Regions from separate parts of the Priestia sp. LL-8 genome, predicted to be linked through region 2. Evidence: riboswitches for the same ligand, from Rfam matches in the RefSeq annotation. Region 2 holds a riboswitch; each other region holds the start of a gene.
The links. A riboswitch is a leader RNA that binds a small molecule or an ion and turns the genes downstream of it on or off. The one in region 2 is predicted to bind cyclic di-AMP.

Region 1: it holds a riboswitch for cyclic di-AMP, as region 2 does, so the genes downstream of both, U9R83_RS19445 (potassium channel family protein) here and U9R83_RS27705 (potassium-transporting ATPase subunit F) in region 2, are expected to answer to the same signal.
Region 3: it holds a riboswitch for cyclic di-AMP, as region 2 does, so the genes downstream of both, U9R83_RS20410 (APC family permease) here and U9R83_RS27705 (potassium-transporting ATPase subunit F) in region 2, are expected to answer to the same signal.

Annotation. Positions count from the first base shown of each region.
Region 1 covers NZ_JAZAQH010000001.1:3,702,883-3,709,276, reverse strand. Annotated here, with positions in the region: gene U9R83_RS19455 (Lrp/AsnC family transcriptional regulator) at 253-708, opposite strand; gene U9R83_RS19450 (hypothetical protein) at 829-1,287, shown strand; cyclic di-AMP (ydaO/yuaA leader) riboswitch at 1,403-1,547, shown strand; gene U9R83_RS19445 (potassium channel family protein) at 1,672-2,331, shown strand; gene U9R83_RS19440 (TrkH family potassium uptake protein) at 2,335-3,654, shown strand; gene U9R83_RS19435 (YjcZ family sporulation protein) at 3,977-4,057, shown strand; gene U9R83_RS19430 (YjcZ family sporulation protein) at 4,246-4,332, opposite strand; gene U9R83_RS19425 (tetratricopeptide repeat protein) at 4,506-5,003, shown strand; gene ggt (gamma-glutamyltransferase) at 5,413-6,394, shown strand, end outside.
Region 2 covers NZ_JAZAQH010000001.1:3,013,335-3,019,728, reverse strand. Annotated here, with positions in the region: gene U9R83_RS15310 (hypothetical protein) at 3-440, opposite strand; gene nfsA (oxygen-insensitive NADPH nitroreductase) at 533-1,270, opposite strand; gene U9R83_RS15300 (putative quinol monooxygenase) at 1,300-1,584, opposite strand; gene U9R83_RS15295 (ArsR/SmtB family transcription factor) at 1,788-2,102, shown strand; gene U9R83_RS15290 (CHY zinc finger protein) at 2,122-2,457, opposite strand; gene U9R83_RS15285 (undecaprenyldiphospho-muramoylpentapeptide beta-N-acetylglucosaminyltransferase) at 2,636-3,703, shown strand; cyclic di-AMP (ydaO/yuaA leader) riboswitch at 3,863-4,005, shown strand; gene U9R83_RS15280 (hypothetical protein) at 4,078-4,215, shown strand; cyclic di-AMP (ydaO/yuaA leader) riboswitch at 4,231-4,371, shown strand; gene U9R83_RS27705 (potassium-transporting ATPase subunit F) at 4,669-4,749, shown strand; gene kdpA (potassium-transporting ATPase subunit KdpA) at 4,774-6,394, shown strand, end outside.
Region 3 covers NZ_JAZAQH010000001.1:3,892,400-3,898,793, forward strand. Annotated here, with positions in the region: gene U9R83_RS20405 (cation diffusion facilitator family transporter) at 1-72, opposite strand, end outside; gene U9R83_RS20410 (APC family permease) at 182-2,008, opposite strand; cyclic di-AMP (ydaO/yuaA leader) riboswitch at 2,171-2,312, opposite strand; gene U9R83_RS20415 (N-acetylmuramoyl-L-alanine amidase) at 2,504-3,544, opposite strand; gene glnA (type I glutamate--ammonia ligase) at 4,478-5,812, opposite strand; gene U9R83_RS20425 (MerR family transcriptional regulator) at 5,896-6,303, opposite strand.

The DNA.
Region 1 (6,394 bases), 690 kb from region 2:
AGCTCTTTTACATTTTTAAGTAGACAGAAATGTCAGCACCTGATAAAATAAAATTGTAAAACTTTCATTATTCGGAAAATTTATACCCTCCAGCTTTGGAGGGTTATTTTTTATGCTGTTGGACGAATCCATGAGGCTGAGACAAAAATATTTTCGTTGAAGGGAGATCCGAACGGGTTTGGTTCTTGATGAAGAATCAAACTCATTCGGATTTTTTTATTGGCAGGGTGAACGGATGTCGTTATGTCTCAATCACTTTTTATCTTTTAAATGACTCAATAATGCAGGAGCCATCTCCACGTGAGAAAGGGCGATGTGTGAAATCGTTTTGGCATAAGGTGTAATTTTGTTAATAAATTGTTCGAGTACGTGCAGATGAGGAAGCTGAAGCTTTGTAATAAAGCAGGCTTGCCCGGCGATGCGTTCACAGAATAAAGCGTAGGGATACTGAGAAATAAATCGTTTAAAACGTTCGTGCTCTCCGTTTTTCATCGTTACTTCAATAAAACACGATACAGGCAGGTGCAGCTTTTCATAATCAATATCGATTGTATATCCTTTTATAACACCAAAGCTCTCTAGCTGTCTTACTCGCTCTGCCACCGAAGGAGCAGACAGGTTAATTTGTTTTCCTAGCTCTCGTAAGGAAAGGCGGCTGTTTTGCTGCAGCGCCTGCAAAATCGATAAATCAATTTCATCAATTTTCAATTGAAAACCTTCTTTCTCATTAACGTTTCATTTGATTAGTAATAGTAGATAAGATGTTTTATATGTAATCTAAAATCTCTATTTTTCTTACTATAATAATTAAAAAGGAGTGAGTGAAAAATGGCAAGAGTTTTATTAACAAACGAAGAGGGAACAAATTTTGAAAAAGCATTGAATTTAATTCCACATGTAAAAAGGTTGTATGATGAGCTTTACGACACGCTTTGGAACAGCGATATAGTAGAAAAAGAGACCAAGGAAAAAACTAGGCTTTATCTAGCAGGTGTTAACGGCTGTGAGACGTGTATGAGCATGTCATATGTAGGTGATAAGACGCTTAATCAAAAAGTGTTAAGAGAAAAAGAGCTGGAAGAAAAAGACCGGCTGCTGTTTCGATTTATTGATGTATACCGAGTGCGTCCAAGGGAGTTGACCGATGCTGATATGGATCAATTAAAGAAATTTTACAGTGATACGCAGCTGTTAGAGCTTTTGGCTGTTATTAATTTATTTGATCAATTTCACAAAATGATTGTCAGTTTAGATTTATATGATTTTTGCAGCTTGCAGGGCAAGTGAAGTCTTCGCTAAAAATATCTTGACAGACAAAATCCACAGGAGTAAGATAGCTTTCGTGAAGTGAAACGTATCATGAATCGAATCGATCATTCTAAAAAATAGATCATAGACATTTGAATAAAAATCGCTTAATCCATTACGGAGCGGAGGACCCATTATTTACGCACATATTGTGCTCCGGGGTGAATCCTTAAAAAGGTAGGGTTACTCTTAAAACCCGAACCCGACAGCTAACTTCGCAAGCGTTTTGAGGGGGAAGAGTGTGAAAAAACACAGGAGCCTTCCTGTGTTTTTTTGCGCTTTTTTTAAGAAAAAGATGTAATTTTTTAGAAAAAGTATAAGCTAAGAGAACACACAGCAGTTGAAGGAAGGAATAAATACATTATGAAAAAACAGTTTGCTGTATTAGGATTAGGTCGTTTTGGAGGCAGTTTGGTTGAAGAGTTTGCTAATCTGGATGTGGATGTGCTCGCTATTGACCGCAATCAGGAGGTAGTAAATAAATTTAGCAACTTAGCTACATATGTTGTGCAAGCAAACGCGATTGATGAAGCTAGCTTAAAGGGGCTAGGTATTCGCAATGTTGATCATGCTCTTATTTCGTTTGGAGACGATATCGAAGCAAGCGTGCTCGCAACGATGCTGTTAAAAGATATGGGCGTTAAGCAAGTATGGGTAAAAGCGGTGAATATGTATCATCAAAAAGTGCTGGAGAAAATAGGAGCGGATAAAGTCATTCATCCGGAGCGCGATATTGCTAAGCGGATTGCTCATCACGTGGTGTCAGAAAAAATTATTGACTATATTGAACTGTCTAAAGACTATAGTATTGTTGAAATTGTCGCTTCTAAGAAGCTTCATAATAAAACGCTTTTTGATTTAAATATTCGCGCAAAGTACGGCTGTAATATTATCGGCTTTCAGCGAAAAGACGGGGAAATGGTGATTTCGCCTACGGCGCATGAAACAATTGAACAAGGAGATATGCTTATTGTCATCGGACATAATCGCGATTTAAACCGTTTTGAAGAAGAAGGAGTTTAACACATGAAAAAACAAAATATTAAACTCACCCCTCCGCAGCTGTTGCTCTCTATTTTTGGTGGAGGAATTATTATTGGTGCTCTTCTATTGATGATGCCTTTTTCTACTACTGAGCCAATCCGGTGGGTAGACGCTCTTTTTACGTCAACTTCCGCTATGACAGTAACCGGCTTAGCCGTCGTAGATACAGGTACACGTTTTACCGTCATCGGTCAAACGATTATTATGCTGTTAATTCAAATAGGCGGTCTTGGCATTATGTCATTTGCCGTGCTGATTTTTATGATGCTCGGTAAAAAAATTGGATTTAAAGAGCGTATGCTCGTTCAGCAGGCGTTAAATCAGACGAGCGTCGGCGGAGTTGTCCTGCTAGTTAAAAGGCTGTTTATCTTTTCATTTTTAATTGAGTTTGTTGCGCTTATCTTTTTAGCGATACGCTGGGTTCCGGAATTCGGGTGGTCTAAGGGGCTATTCTTTAGCTTGTTTCATTCAATTTCGGCTTTTAATAACGCTGGGTTCGGACTACTGTCTGATAACTTAGTTCAGTATGTAGGAGATCCCATTATTAATATAACGATTTCTTTTTTGTTCATTATTGGTGGGTTAGGATTTACCGTTCTTGCTGATATGTGGGTGAAAAAATCGTATAAAAAACTAACGCTGCATTCAAAAATTATGATTATCAGCACGTTCGCCATTAACGTGACTGCTATGCTTTTTATTTTTTTCTTAGAGTACGGCAATTCGCATACGCTCGGAAATTTATCATTAGGAGACAAAGTATGGGCTTCTTATTTTCAAGCGGTAACAACAAGAACCGCTGGATTTAATACAATTGATTTAGCTCACCTGCATGACGCAACGGTCTTTTTAATGGTTTTGTTAATGTTCATTGGTGCAGGAAGTGCGTCAACAGGAGGCGGTATCAAACTCACGACGTTTGTGGTGATTGTCTTTTCTGTGTGGTCATTTTTACGAAGCAGGGAAGATATTGTGCTGCTAAAGAGACGACTTCTTCCTCTTCATGTGTTTAAGGCCCTAGCCATCACGATGATTTCGATTATGTTTGTGTTTGGGGCTATTTTTCTGTTAAATATTTCAGAAAACCTCCCGTTTGTAAAAATTATGTTTGAAGTTGTTTCTGCGTTTGGGACAGTAGGTTTATCCATGGGAGCGACTCCTGAGCTTTCATACTTTGGACGCGTGATTATTATCTTTATCATGTTTTTAGGAAAAGTGGGGCCATTAACCCTTGCGTTTTCATTATCTAAGCAAAAGCGTGAAGCCGTTCGTTATCCAAACGAAGATATAATGCTAGGATAGAAAAATCGCCTTCGATGAGGCGATTTTTTTATATTATTTATACGTTCAAGACATATAAGAGGTTACGCACAAAACAGTTGCGATGAATAAAAAGAAGGCAAAGACAAGAACAATGGGCAATTTGGAATGTCGGCGCATTAAAGGCCCCCCTTTTTTATAGTAAAAATCTCTTACTATATATAACGAAAGAAACAAAAATATGATTCACTTTTTTTGGCGAAATTTGAAGGTTTTTCTCATAAAAATCCGCACCCCTGTCCTAAACATTTTGCCAAGCTCTTGCATACACTAAAAGCAGATAACAGGAAGTGAGGGATGTTACGTGGGAAAACAAAATTTCGCGTTAATCGTTGTGTTATTTGTTTTACTTGTTATTGTCGGTGCGTCTGGCTTTCGCTTTTAAACGTTAACTTTATTTGTGCATAGCCCCCGTCAAAAAGGGCATACTAGGCGGAAGTGAAAACCAAAAATTTCTTCAATATTGCCGAACAATGAGTTCCTCTACTCATTCATCTAATCGGTATGTAGCCATGCGAAAGCATGGTTTTTTTGAAATAGGAGAGGATGAATGATGTTCATCCCCTCTAGAAATTAGTAGTAGCAAGAACACCCTACGATTACTAATAGAATAAATAAAACAACGATAAATGAAAAACCAAAACCGCCTTTTGCGCCCATATGTGTAACCTCCTTTAATAAAAGTCTCTATATCCTATGTACTAATTGGGTTAAGTGATTGAGAAATTTGCCTATTTTTTAACGGTAACGATCTTTTGAGAAAAATGAAGAACACTTACTTTTTTCATTTTCGTAAAAATCCTTTATGATAGGAAGAAAAGGAGGGCAAACAGGTGGGAATACATGCACAATACGTCATGAATCAGCTAGAAGAGGGAAAGTGGAAAGAGGTCAAACGCGAAATTCAACAAGAAATGAAGAAAAACCCTCAAGCATCTGATTTGTACTGTTACTTAGCGGTTTGTTTAGCAAAGCAAATCGAAGAATCAATTATCTTTGAAAAAATGGTATTGAATTTAGAAATGGACCGAGCTCTTCATCAGGCATTAACATTAAATCCATCTTCAAGCTTGGCGCACTTCGTTCGAGGAATAAAATACCGGGAAACTCCGCTTATGTTTGGAGGGAATTACGAAAAATCGCTGTCTTATTTGCAGCGGGCGCAAGATCTTGGTTTTGAAGGGATTATGCTGCCGCTCGAACTCGCCAAAACCTATATTCAATTAAAAGAAATGGAAAAAGCGAAAGAACAAATCGCCTATGCCCGGGAAATCAATTGTACTCACGCGGATATTAAAAAAGTTGAAAACATGCTGCAAACAGGACGATAAATCAAAAGTCCTGTTTTATTTTTGGTTTTTAGTAAACATATGCTGATTTTCATAAAGAATTGCTTTTTATATAACAATAAGAATACTTATAAAAATTTTAAGAAGTGCATGTAAGTCCAATGACTTCTTAACTGCTAGATTTTCTACATTATTAGAGCGTTCAGTCTACATAATTCCAAAAATAGTAAGAAACTATCAGCCTATGGATAAAATGTTAGAAAATATAGATAATTGTAAATGAATAGAGAGAAAAGTTAAACATGCGACTAACTAAAAAAGCAAAGGTCTGATTTACTTTGCTTTTTGTTTATACACACATGTAAAAAATATCATAATAAACCAATTTATTCTTTGTGAAATCCATCGTTTCAGACGATGTGAAATAATGTATTTGAAGGAGGAGACCCAGATGAAGGTTATGAAGATGTTGGTTATTGCGTTATTTAGTGTATGTTTAGTTGTCACACCAGCTGCTGCTGAAGTTCCGGGTGTCGACCATTCAATGAAACGGGGTGCTACACAAGGAATTGTAGCGGCATCTCACCCGCTCGCTGCTGAAGCGGGGAGGAAAGTTTTAGCTGAAGGCGGAAACGCTGTGGATGCGGCAGCGGCCATTCAATTATCTCTAAACGTTGTGGAACCGATGATGTCTGGTATCGGCGGCGGCGGCTTTATGATGATTTATGAAAAAAAGAAAGATAAAATTACGATGCTAGACAGCCGTGAAATGGCACCGGCTGATGTTACGCCTAAACTGTTTTTAGATTCAAAAGGAAAAGTCATTCCTTTTAGTAAGCGTCACATAACAGGAAAAGCAGTTGGAGTTCCTGGTACGTTAAAAGGAGTAGAAACAGCCCTTAAAGATTATGGAACAATGGACTTATCAGATGTTATTAAACCTGCTATTACTCAAGCGGAACAAGGAATCAAAGTAAATTGGTCGATGGCTCAGTATATCGATGAAAATGCGGACAAGCTTGAAAGATACCAAACGGCCGGTAATGTATTTGTGCCGAATGGCAAGCCGTTAAAAGAAGGAGATAAGCTTGTTCAGCCTGATCTTGCGAAAACATTAAAGCTTATTCAAAAAGAAGGGTCAGATGCTTTTTATAAAGGAGAAATTGGAAAAGCGCTTGTTAAAGAAGTTCAAAAACGCGATGGAAGCATGACCATGGATGATTTAAAAAATTACGTTGTAAAAGAACGCGAGCCGGTAAAAACAACTTACCGCGGCTATGATGTGGTTAGCGCGGCTCCTCCTAGCTCCGGCGGATTAACCGTGCAGCAGATTTTAAAGCTAATGGAAGGTTATGACGTAGAAAAAATGGGTTCCAATACGCCTCAGTATCTACAGCATTTAACGGAAGCTATGCACTTAGCTTTCGCTGACA
Region 2 (6,394 bases):
GTTTACTGAGATTTCTGACGGAAAAATCGAAGAATAGCCAAAATATTGTACAGAGTTGTTAAGAGCCACGTCAATAAAAAGCCTAGGCCAAGCCCGATATTGGCATCTATATACGTATGCGTGAAATCATCATATACGACGTAGGCAAGAGGAGCAATCGACAGCAAAAATAGAAAAGGAAACAAAAGCGTTTTCCACCTGCTTGAAGTGAAAGTTAAATACAATAAAAGGAAAGCGGAGAACAATAGAAGACCGTCTCGAATAGCCCAAGGTAAAACGCCGATATGTGGATTAGCAAGAAGAAAAGTTGGGACAATTGAAAGGAGGAAAAGAAGAGAGAGCAAAGTCACGTGAAGTGTGTGCTTTTTTGTAAAAGCCGGCACTAATAAAAACGCTGCCGTTGCACCTAAAAGAAAATTACAGATTAAAATAAACTCCATATCAACACCTCATTTATTGAGTATTACTTTTAGTCTATTCAGCACGCTGTTAAAGTAGATAAAAAAGCTGCGATGTTCATCGCAGCTTTTGGTTATTCGAATTTAAATCCTTGTTTTTCAAGCATCGCTCGAACTTCTGGATAATAAATGGTTTTATAAATAGCTGATACAGTTTGTGACCAGTTGCGGTCATCAGCACCGTTTGTTCTGTTTTTCATATACTCTGCCATTTCAGCATCATAGTCTTGAATCAATGACTTTAAGTCGTGATTATAGCTTTCACGATGGTGCACGGCAGCTTGTGGCAATCGAGGCTTTTTCGCAGAATGATCTGCCGGATGTCCAACCACAAGACCGCTTACTGGGAATACGTATTCCGGTAAATCCAGCAGTTCAATGACTTCTAGCGGTTTTCTGCGAATTCCTCCGATTGGTACTGTACCTAAACCGAGTGATTCTGCTGCAACTGTTGCGGCTTCTAACGAAATTCCAGCATCAGTTGCCCCGACTAAAATTGATTCAAGCCCATCGGTTACGCCAAGAGGGGCATCGTTAAGCTCAGCTGCAATCTTAGCACGATTAAAATCTGCACAAAAGATTAAAAATAGAGGAGCTTGGTCAATCCACGCTTGGTTGCCGGCAAGCTCTGAAAGTTTTTTCTTCTTTTCTTTATCTTGGACGCTAATAATAGTCACTTGCTGTCCATTAATAGAAGAAGCAGCTGACTGAGCAGATTGAATAATCGTATCTAAATGCTCGTCGCTTACTGCTTCATCTGTATACTGACGGATAGAACGATGATCTTGAATTGTACGAATTGCTTCATTCATGATGCTTCATCCTTTCAAAGAAGTTATGATTAACCTTGTAATGTTTTTACATCTAAAGGTGCTACAAGTACGCCAGTTTGAGCAAATGCTACAAAACTTTGGAAGTGAGCTGATTTATTGTGCGCTTGAATTGCTTCTTCGCTTTTCCACTCTTCAATCATCATAAACGTGTTAGGTGTAAAAGCATCTTCAAATAGCTGATAGTTGCTGTTTCCTTCTTCTTGTAAAGAATGCTTAATTAGTTCTTGTACGTTTTCTAAAAATTGTTCTCTTTTTTCTGGGTTAACTTTCATTGAAGCTTGTAAATGAATCATGGATGATTCCTCCTTTAATAATGATGGTGCTTTATATTATTTGTTTTGTTTTTAATCTTTCATTCAATTTATGATTAAAATGAAGATAAGTTCGAATATCATCGAACAATGAAACTATAACACCAATTAAATAACAGTGCAAGGATTTAGTTCGAAAGATATCGAACATTGATACACAAAAGAAGCTGTGTTATATTTTAAGCATGAGAAAACCTTATCAACCACCGAAATCTGAAATTAAATTAACGCCTATTTTACACGCGTTGAGTGATCCTAACCGGCTGCGTATTGTACAGTGTTTAGCGACAAGAAAGGAGCAGACCTGTTCGTATTATCAAAAATTAAATGTATCGAAATCAACGCTATCACATCATATTAAAGTACTTCGCGAAGCTGGAATTATCAAACTACGTATAGAAGGCACGCAGCACTATTATTCTTTGCGATTAGAAGAACTTGAGGAATTATTCCCAGGTCTGCTTCCTTCCATTATCAATATAGATGAGCAGTTATTTTAAAAGCTGAACGATGTTTCGTTCAGCTTTTTTGTTCAAAATAAATGTGTCCATGCAGGCTGCATCCGGGATTAAAAGAAGAACGACAGTGAGGGCAAGTCGAGTTACAGGTTAAATATTCATTAATTGAGAGCTCATGTTTACATACTCCGCAAAGAATAGCTTTTTCATTAAACATAGATTTTGGCCATCTTTTAATGTCGTGATTAGCATGTCCATTATGACATTGATAACATGGATAATATGTATTACAGCAATAAAATTTTATTGCAATAATATCTTTATCAGTATAATAGTGCACACAGCGCGTTTCTGAATCCACTGTGTCACCTTTTACCACAGGTACAGATTTGTTCATTATAATCACTCCTTATGAAAAGTATAGCATGCTTTTATACGCCTTATCATACATATGTAAAAAGAAAAATGCTATAATAAAACCATCGTTTTACATGTCAGATTACATGCTAAAAAGATTAGATAAAAAATTAATGTCAAAACAGATTGATTAAGTGATGCAAAGAGAGGAAGAAAAAATGAGTAAGCAAGTTATCGTTTTTACCGGAGGCGGAACAGCGGGGCACGTAACGCCAAACATTGCGATTATGAAAGAATTAGACAGTGAAAAATGGGATATCCATTATGTCGGTTCTCACAATGGTATTGAGAAAGAATTAATTGCTAAATTAAACGTTCCATATCATGCAATTTCAAGCGGGAAGCTTCGTCGCTACGTGGATATGGAAAATGTAAAAGATGTATTTCGAGTAGCAAAAGGGGTTGGCGATGCGCGTCGCGTGCTGAAAAAACTAAAGCCTTCTCTTGTTTTTTCAAAAGGCGGTTTTGTCACAGTTCCTGTTGTAATGGCTGCTAAATCTTTAAACATTCCCGTGTTCATTCATGAAAGTGATTTAACACCGGGACTAGCAAATAAAATTGCGCAGAAATTTGCCACTAAAATTTTCACTTCTTTTGATGAAGCTGCAAACTACTTTCCAAAAGAAAAAGTGCAGGTTGTTGGTTCACCTATTCGAAAAGAGTTATTTAGCGGAAGCGCAGCGAACGGGGAAAGCTGGCTTCGCTTTTATGATAAGCGCCCAATTTTAACCATTATGGGCGGAAGTTTAGGAGCGCGCCGCATCAATGAAATTGTTCGAGAGTCTTTGCCTGAATTGCAAAAGAAATTTCAAATTGTACACCTTTGCGGAAAAGGCAATATTGATACAAGCCTTGAAAAAGAGTCGGGCTACCGTCAGTTAGAATACGTAAATGAACAGCTTCCGGATGTTTTAGCGGCAACTGATTATGTGATTACACGCGGTGGATCCAATGCCATCTTTGAGTTTTTAGCTCTTCATAAACCGATGATGATTATTCCTTTATCAAAGGCACAGAGTCGCGGAGATCAAATTTTAAATGCACAATCCTTTAAGAAAAAAGGCTACTGTATGGTTGTAGAAGAAGAACAGTTAACAAAAGAACTGTTTTTGCGTGAAGTAAATGAGCTTCAGCAGCAGGCAAGTACAATGAAGCGTACAATGCGTGAAGCAACAAAAACGGATGCCATTTCAATTCTTGTAAATGAAATTGAGAAAATGAGCTAAAAAAAGCGTTCTTATCGAGGAGATAAGAACGCTTTTTTTCTTTCAAAACTATTATTTTAAAATAATGAATAAATATAGAAAAATAAAGCTTTTAAAATTTCAAAAAATGTTGTTGACAGTAAATTTTAACAGGAGTAAGATTACTCTCATGAAACGTTCCACAGTGAAACGCTGAGTCTTTCCTGAAAGAGAGGGAAAGAGCGGAGGACCCAATTATTAGGGGTGAATCTCTTAACTGAGTAGGGTTACTTTCTTGACCCGAACCCGTCAGCTAACTTCGTAAGCGTTAAGAGAGAGGATGGTGTAATCGTGGTCGTTTTCTATAACAGCGGATAGTACGCTCCTTTCAAAATATAGGTGAAAGGAGCGTCCAGATGCATTTATCTAAGCAAATGATTCAAATGATTGAATATCGGGCAATGTGCGACCAGCAATCTTTTGATCTAGCAAACCGCTATTTGTCTACGTTGGCTAATCAAAGTTTTAAACGCAGCAGTAAAAGTCATCATTAAGTCTAAAAATTAAATAACAAATATACGCTTAATCAATTATGAGCGGGGGACCCAATATTTTGTACGTATGTACTAGGGGTGAATCTCTTAACTGAGTAGGGTTACTTCCATAACCCGAATCCGACAGCTAACTCCGTAAGCGTTTTGGGAGTAAAAAATTCGTGTCAATCACGGCTTATTTGTCGTGCATTAAACCGCGGAAGAGAACTCTCTTCTGCGGTTTTTTAGTGAAAAAAAATAGCATCACGTCTCGCGGTTAGCTTTTTTGGACCTGATGCTTTATGAAAAGAAACCGTCACTAAACTTAGAAGCTATCATTTTTGTCAGGAAACAGTTAGGAGGAAGCAACTTGGATATGATGATGCTTGGAACGCTTGCCTTATTAGCGACTGCTATGTACGGAATTATTCGCTGGTCGTCTCATGTAGTAGACGACAGAGAGGAGAAGTGAACATGTCGTTCATTTTGTTAGGTATTTCAATTACCGTTTTAATTTATTTAGTATATGTACTGTTAAATCCAGAACAATTTTAATAAGCGGAGGAATAAAACGTGGGGATTTTTCTACTATCAGTTGCGCTGCTGCTTATTTTTGTAGCGCTTATTGCAAAGCCCGTAGGTATTTATATAGCGAATGTATTTTCAAACGATAAAAACACTAGCTTGATAGGAAAGATAGAAACAGTGATGTTTAAAGCAGCAGGAATTAAAGGGCTTAATCAAACGTGGAAGCAATATGCATTGGCTCTCGTGTTGGCGAATACGTTTATGATTTTTGTGGTGTACCTTATCTTCCGATTCCAAGGGGTACTGCCGCTAAACCCAAGCCACATAAAAGGAATGGATCCGGCCCTTGCTTTTAACACAGCCATTAGTTTTATGACAAATACGAACTTGCAGCACTACAGCGGTGAGTCAGGTTTGTCCTATTTCTCACAGATGGCCGCCATTGTATTTATGATGTTTGCTGCACCAGCAACAGCACTTGCAGTAGCAATCGCTTTTATTCGCGGGCTAGCAGGGAAAGAAATGGGAAACTTTTTTGTTGATTTTGTAAAATCAATTACGCGTATTTTACTTCCTATTGCTTTTATAACAGGTATTTTATTTACGTTTTTAGGTGTCCCTCAAACGTTAAGCGGAACGGTGACTGCCCATACATTAGAAGGGGCAACACAGCAAATTGCAAGGGGACCAGTTGCTTCTTTTCTTTCAATCAAAGAGCTAGGCAACAACGGAGGGGGATTTTTTGGTGTCAACTCAGCCCATCCATTTGAAAATCCCAATGCGTGGAGCAATGTGTTACAGATTGTCCTTATGCTTTTATTACCAACCGCACTTCCTTTCACATACGGAAAAATGATCGGACAGCGTAAACAAGGTCGCATCTTGTTTGTATCGATGAGTATGCTGTTTATCGTTATCTTAAGCACAGCGTTTGTAACAGAGTGGGGCGGTAACCCTAGACTTGATGCTTTTCATCTAAATGAAGCGAGCGGTTATATGGAAGGGAAAGAAGTCCGGTTTGGTGTCGGTATGTCAACGCTGTACGCCATCGTGACGACAGCAAGTGAAACAGGCGCGGTGAACGCGATGCACGATACCCTGACGCCTCTTACCGGGTTGTTAACGCTTGGAAATATGATGTTAAATACCGTATTTGGCGGTGTCGGAGCAGGATTTATGAATGTCATGATGTACGTCATCATCGCCGTATTTTTATCAGGTTTAATGGTTGGAAGAACACCAGAATACGTAGGTAAAAAAATTGAAGGAAAAGAAATGAAACTAATCGCCGTGACGCTTATCCTGCAGCCGCTGCTAATTTTAGGAGGAACAGCTGTAGCACTTACCACTCATTTAGGAATGGAAGGTATATCAAATCCAGGCTTTCACGGGTTAAGTCAGGCACTGTATGAATTTACGTCGTCAGCAGCAAACAATGGATCCGGTTTTGAAGGATTAGGTGACGCAACGCCGTTTTGGAACATTTCTACGGGAATTGTTATGTATATTGGACGTTACTTCGGACTAATTACAATGCTGGCGGTATCGAGCTCACTAGCATCCAAACAGCTTGTTCCCCAAACACCTGGGACATTTAAAACGGATACGTCTTTATTTAGCGGCATTTTAATTGGAACTACCGTTATTGTAGGAGCACTTACGTTTTTCCCAG
Region 3 (6,394 bases), 880 kb from region 2:
AATGGTATTCACTATAGCGGCCATCATGGCCGATTTATTTCCTTTTCGCAATAATTTAATTAATTCACTCATACAATCCCTCCGTTTGCGCCTTTGATGAGATTCGATTACGGTTAGTGTATGTGAATTTAAAAATTAAAAACCTCCAACATATAAGTTGGAGGTTTTTAGTCATGTTTCATTATTTTTTAAAACGGTACGGTACAGTTGTAACAATTACATTTTTGCGGTAAAGCAAATGTGCTTTTAACAGCAGACTGGACTGATTGTGAAGAATATTTTGCCAACTTTTTTTCGTAATGAATTGCGGAATAACGACCGTAATGGCCATGTTATTTTCTCGCGCTTTTTCCTCAGCCATATCGATGAATCGAAACAGCGGCCGCACTAAGCTGCGGTATTGAGAATGAAACGTAACAATACGAATATCAGGCTGCCACTTCTCCCACTTCTCTTCCATTTTCTTTTCACTTTCTCGATCAAAGGCCACATGCACTGCAATAACGGTATCGCCAATCGTTCGTGCATAATTTAATGAATTTTCTACTACCTTTGTCATTCCTGCTACAGGAACAATGACTACACTTCCTTCAAGCTTTCCAATCTTTTCTCCTTGCTTAATACGAAGCTGCTCTCCTACCGCTTCATAATGCGTATGAATGCGATGAAAAATATAAACGATAACCGGTAAGAAAACTAGCACAGACCATACTTGTGAAAACTTCGTTGTAAACAAAATGATTAACACAGTTAATGTAATAAGCGCACCAATTAAGTTAATGGTTAGCTTCCCTTGCCAGCCGGCCGGCTTTTCTCTAAGCCACTTGACAATCATTCCTGTTTGAGAAAGTGTAAATGGAATGAACACCCCGACTGCATAAAGAGGAATTAATTGCTCTGTCGCTCCTTTAAAAGCTACAATTAAGACAATAGAAGCAATTCCAAGGGTCACAATTCCATTTGAATACCCTAGTCTATCACCCCGAATTTGAAACATTCTCGGCATGTATTTATCAGACGATAAGTTGACAGCAAGCAAAGGAAAAGCTGAAAACCCTGTATTGGCTGCTAGCACTAGAATTAGAGCTGTTGTTCCTTGAATAAAGTAATAAAATCCATTGCGTCCAAACACACTCGATGCAATTTGTGATACAACAGTTTCATCTGCTTTTGGAGAAATGCCAAGCCAATAAGCTAAAAACGTGATCCCAGAAAATAAAACAGCTAGAATACCGCCCATCAGCATTAATGTATGAACAGCATTTTTTGCACCTGGCTCTTTAAAGTTAGGCACTGCATTTGAAATAGCTTCTACACCTGTCAATGCTGAACAGCCTGACGAAAAAGCTTTTAATAATAAAAACAAACTAATACCTGGCACTACTGTACCAAGAGACGTATGAAGCTCAGGTGAAACTTGACCTGTCGCTATTTTAAACAAGCCTACCGCTATTAACAAGATAAGAGCAATAACAAATAAATAAACCGGATAAGCTAATACAGAAGCGGATTCCGTTACGCCTCGTAAGTTTAAGACAGTAATCAAAATAACCAGCAAGCACGCAATTACTACATTGTAATGATGCAGCGTTGGAAAAGCCGAAGTTAAAGCATCGGTTCCTGCTGAAACACTCACGGCAACTGTTAATATATAATCTACCAGCAGTGATCCTCCAGCGATAAGCCCAGGATTTTCTCCTAAATTGGTTTTGGAAACAATATAAGCTCCTCCGCCTTGCGGATACGCATAAATAATTTGACGATATGAAAGAATTAAAGCCGTCAGCAGCACCAATACACCAATCGCAATTGGAATTGAATACCAATAAGCGAGGACACCGACTGTCGCAAGTACAATTAAAATTTGTTCTGTTCCATAAGCCACTGAAGATAAGGCATCTGATGATAAAATAGCAAGTGCTTTAAGCTTACTAAGCTTTTGATCACCTAACTCTTTTGTTTTAAGCGGCTTTCCAATCAATAATCTTTTGAGAACTGAATAGTTCACGTAATTTCCCTCCGATGATTGCTTAGCTACTATTTGCTTTTCGTTGCTAAGCTCAGTTACAAGTTCATGAATAAGTGATATTATTCCTAAAAAATGCCTTTTTATGTTAAAAAAGCGCACAAAAAAAACACTAAGGGTTCTCAGCGTTTTTACACAGCTTAAACCTCCTCTCTAAAACGCTTATGGGGTTAGCTGTCGGATTCGGGCTATGAGAGTAGCCCTACCTTTTAAAAAAGGATTCACCCCAAGTGACAATGCACAAATTTGGGTCCCCCACTTCTGACGAATTAAGCGATAACAGGTCAATATAATTTTCGGTTAAAGGGTATGATTGATAACAAGTTTCGTTCATAACTATCCTTTGTTCTTAGATAATATACTCCCGTACAAATGGTTTGTAAAGCATTATTTTACGTAAACCATAAAATAGTGCTTAAGGCGCTTTTAAGGGGAAAACAAAAGGCCTTCTGTCTGCTTACAGAAGACCTTCTTACGTTAACTTTTTGCTTTTAAAACGGCTGCTAGCTTGTTTTTCGTTTGAGGACCATAAATGCCATCTACATCATAAGGAAGATACACAAGCTGAAAACGTCTGACTGCATCTTTCGTTTGTACTCCATATATTCCGTCTACTGACCCTACTTTAAAATTAACCGCGTTTAATGCTCTTTGAAGCTGTTTCACAGCTTCTCCAGAATCGCCTTGTTTTAAAATTCCATTGGGAAGTGGATATTGTTCAGAAGGTGGTGTTGGAGTAGGTGTTGGTGAAGTTCCTGAAGGAATAACAATTGTTTTTCCAACCTGTAGTGTTAAAGGATCAGAAAGCCCTGTATTCGCTTCTTGAAGCTCCTGTACTGTTATGCCGTACTTCTGTGCAATACTGTACAGCGTATCTCCTTGCTTAATTGTATACGTTTTTTCACCTGGTTCAGAAGGTGATGGATTTGGTGTCGGTGTTGGAGATGGCGATGGATTTGGAACTGCACGACGAGGTAAATTTAAATATACGGCAATTCCTTTTGCATACGATTCACCCATGCTTTTTAAAAAAGCTTCATTTTGAAGAAGTGCTGCATCGGCGCTCCTATCAATAAAAGCTATTTCAGTTAGTACTGCAGGCATATTTGTTAAGCGAAGCACCGCATAATTGGCTGATTTTCGTCCGCGATTCGGATGATTATACGACAGCAGCGTTGCCTGTACTTGGCCGTGCACAATCGATTGAAACGTTTTACTAGCATTGCTAGCGCTTCTATAAACATAATCTTCGTATCCTGTCCCTCCACCGGCATTTACGTGAATAGACATAAATGCATCTGCACCCCACGAATTAGCTTGAGAAGCGCGCTGAGATAACGATAAAAAAGTATCTGTGGTACGGGTAGTTTTAATCGTAAAATCACTGTACGTGCTATTTAAATAGCTTATTAAATATTGTTGAATTTTCAAAACTAAGTTTTTTTCATACAGTCCGTTTGCTCCAACTGCTCCTGCATCTGCCCCACCATGTCCTGCATCAAGATAGATTTTTTTCATATTACTTGTCCCTCCTTATTGTTAACATATGCATGAGGGAAAAAAGTGCTACGTATACTAGCCTACTTAGTGAGAAATTACTAAAAAAGGAGATTGCGACATAACGAAATCACTTCAACCTAAAAACGAACAAATGGGATAAATGTGCTAGTATGGATGGCTTGTTACATCGCTGTTGATTTCCGTGCAAGGCTTCGCTTTCCGCGGGCGGCTGGTGAGCCTCCTCGTCGCTTGCGCTCCTGCGGGGTCTTCACCTATTCCGCTTTTCCCGCAGGAGTCTTCGCCTGCCCTCCAATCAACTGCTAGAAGCAACTAAATAGATGAAATCTACGTTCACCCTACCAATAAAAAAATCCGCACAATTCATCGTGCGGATCTTCCCTCCCCCTAACATACTTTTGGTCCAGCTTCTATTCTGGTTGATTAAAGTATAGATCAGGAGGTTCTATTATTTATAACGTTAGGACCTATTTAAAAAGCAGAACGCCTATAACAATGAGAATAATCCAAATTGGAATGCTTATTAATATGCCTATTACTAAACCTTTAAAAAAATTTCCTTCTTGCATTTTCATTCCATTCCTCTCCAACAGTATTTTCTAATGACACTACGCCTGGCTGAAAATTCTCTGAAGTTATACTGAAGTGCAGAGTGAACACATAAACAATCTCTCTATCTGTTATACACTACTTTTACATATAGATTCAATGAGACAAAAAGCTTATCCTTTTTAATTTATATAACCAAATTCTTTCCTGTATCTAACAAAACAATAAAAAAGCCTCCCGTAAATTGTACGACAGGTAGCTATACTTGTTTTATGAATAGAATAGATTAGTTCAATATCTAATATACGCGTGCAGAATATTATTTATTTTGAAAAACAAAAAAGGCCGAGAGAACGTATAAACGATCTCTCGGCCTTTTAGGAATTAATATTGGCTCATGTATTGGTCACGTTCCCAAGGATGAACTTGTGTACGGAACATATCCCATTCGATTTCTTTCGCTTCAACGAAGTGCTCTGCTAAGTGTTCACCTAATGCAGAAACCATAACTTCGTTTGATTGGAAGCTATCTAAAGCTTGAGCTAATGTTGCAGGTAAATCTACGATACCTTCTTCAACACGCTCTTCTTTTGTCATTACATAGATATTGCGATCGATAGGTTTTGGAGCTTCAAGGTTGTTCTTGATTCCATCTAAACCAGCTTTTAATAGAACAGCCATTGCTAAATATGGGTTAGCAGCTGGGTCTACGCTACGTACTTCAACACGAGTTCCTACGCCGCGAGAAGCTGGGATACGGATTAATGGGCTACGGTTGCGAGCAGACCAAGCAACATAACAAGGAGCCTCATATCCAGGCACTAGACGCTTATAAGAGTTTACAGTAGGATTTGTTACTGCTGTAAAGCTGTGTGCGTGCTTGATGATACCTGCGATAAATTGACGAGCAGTATCACTTAGCTCTAGATTACCGTTTTCATCATAAAATGCGTTTTGACCATCTTTAAATAATGAAACGTTACAGTGCATACCTGAACCATTCACACCAAATAATGGTTTTGGCATAAATGTAGCATGTAAGCCATGTTTACGTGCAATTGTTTTTACAACAAGTTTGAACGTTTGGATATCATCACAAGCTTTTAATGCAGCAGCATATTTGAAGTCGATCTCGTGTTGTCCAGGAGCTACCTCATGGTGAGATGCTTCAATTTCAAAGCCCATTTCTTCAAGCTCTAATACGATGTCACGACGGCAGTTTTCACCAAGGTCAGTTGGCGCTAAGTCGAAGTAGCCACCTTTATCATTTAATTCTAATGTAGGTTCGCCTTTTTCGTCTAATTTGAATAAGAAGAACTCTGGCTCAGGTCCAAGGTTAAAATCAGTAAATCCTAACTCTTCCATCTCTTTTAACACACGTTTTAAGTTATTACGTGGATCGCCATCAAACGGAGTTCTATCTGCATTGTAGATGTCACAAATAAAACGTGCTACTTTACCTTTTTCAGATGTCCAAGGGAAAATAACAAATGTATCAATATCCGGGAATAGGTACATATCTGATTCTTCAATACGTACAAACCCTTCAATAGAAGAACCGTCAAACATCATTTTGTTGTCTAACGCTTTTTCTAATTGACTTACTGGAATTTCAACGTTTTTAATTGTTCCTAAAATGTCAGTGAACTGAAGACGAATATATTTTACATTCTCTTCTTGAACTTTGCGGAAAATATCTTCTTTTGTGTACTTTGCCATCGTGTGATCCTCCCCTAAATCTCTATATAATATTTATAATCTATACCCCTCATATACGAACGGCATAAATATTGATAACTTTATTAATGAAAGAACCTGGACATATCTCCTTGATTTAAAGTTGCTCGATTAAAACGGCCTGCTTGCATAAGTTCTGCACGAAGCATTTTTCGCAACTCATCGTCCGTTAATTCTGGCTTTGCTGTTTCTGCCACAACTTTTTCTTCTTGCTTATGCCCTTTTTGCTCCTTTTGAAGATGAAACAGCTGTTTTACACCTGCTAAGTTTACACCTTGTTCGATTAGATCGCGGATTTCAAGCAGCTTATCAACATCGTTAAATGAGAATAGTCGTCGATTTCCCTCTGTTCTTACCGGTGCAACTAATTCATGTTCTTCATAGTAGCGAATTTGGCGAGCAGACAACTCAGTTAACTGCATCACAATTCCAATCGGGAAAAGTGGCGTATTTCTTCGAATGTTGTCACTCATTTCAGTTCCTCCTTTGGATTAACTATTTACATTGTATGCTATGTTAGTTCACCTGTCAACCGAATGTTAGTAATTCTAACATAAATTTTTC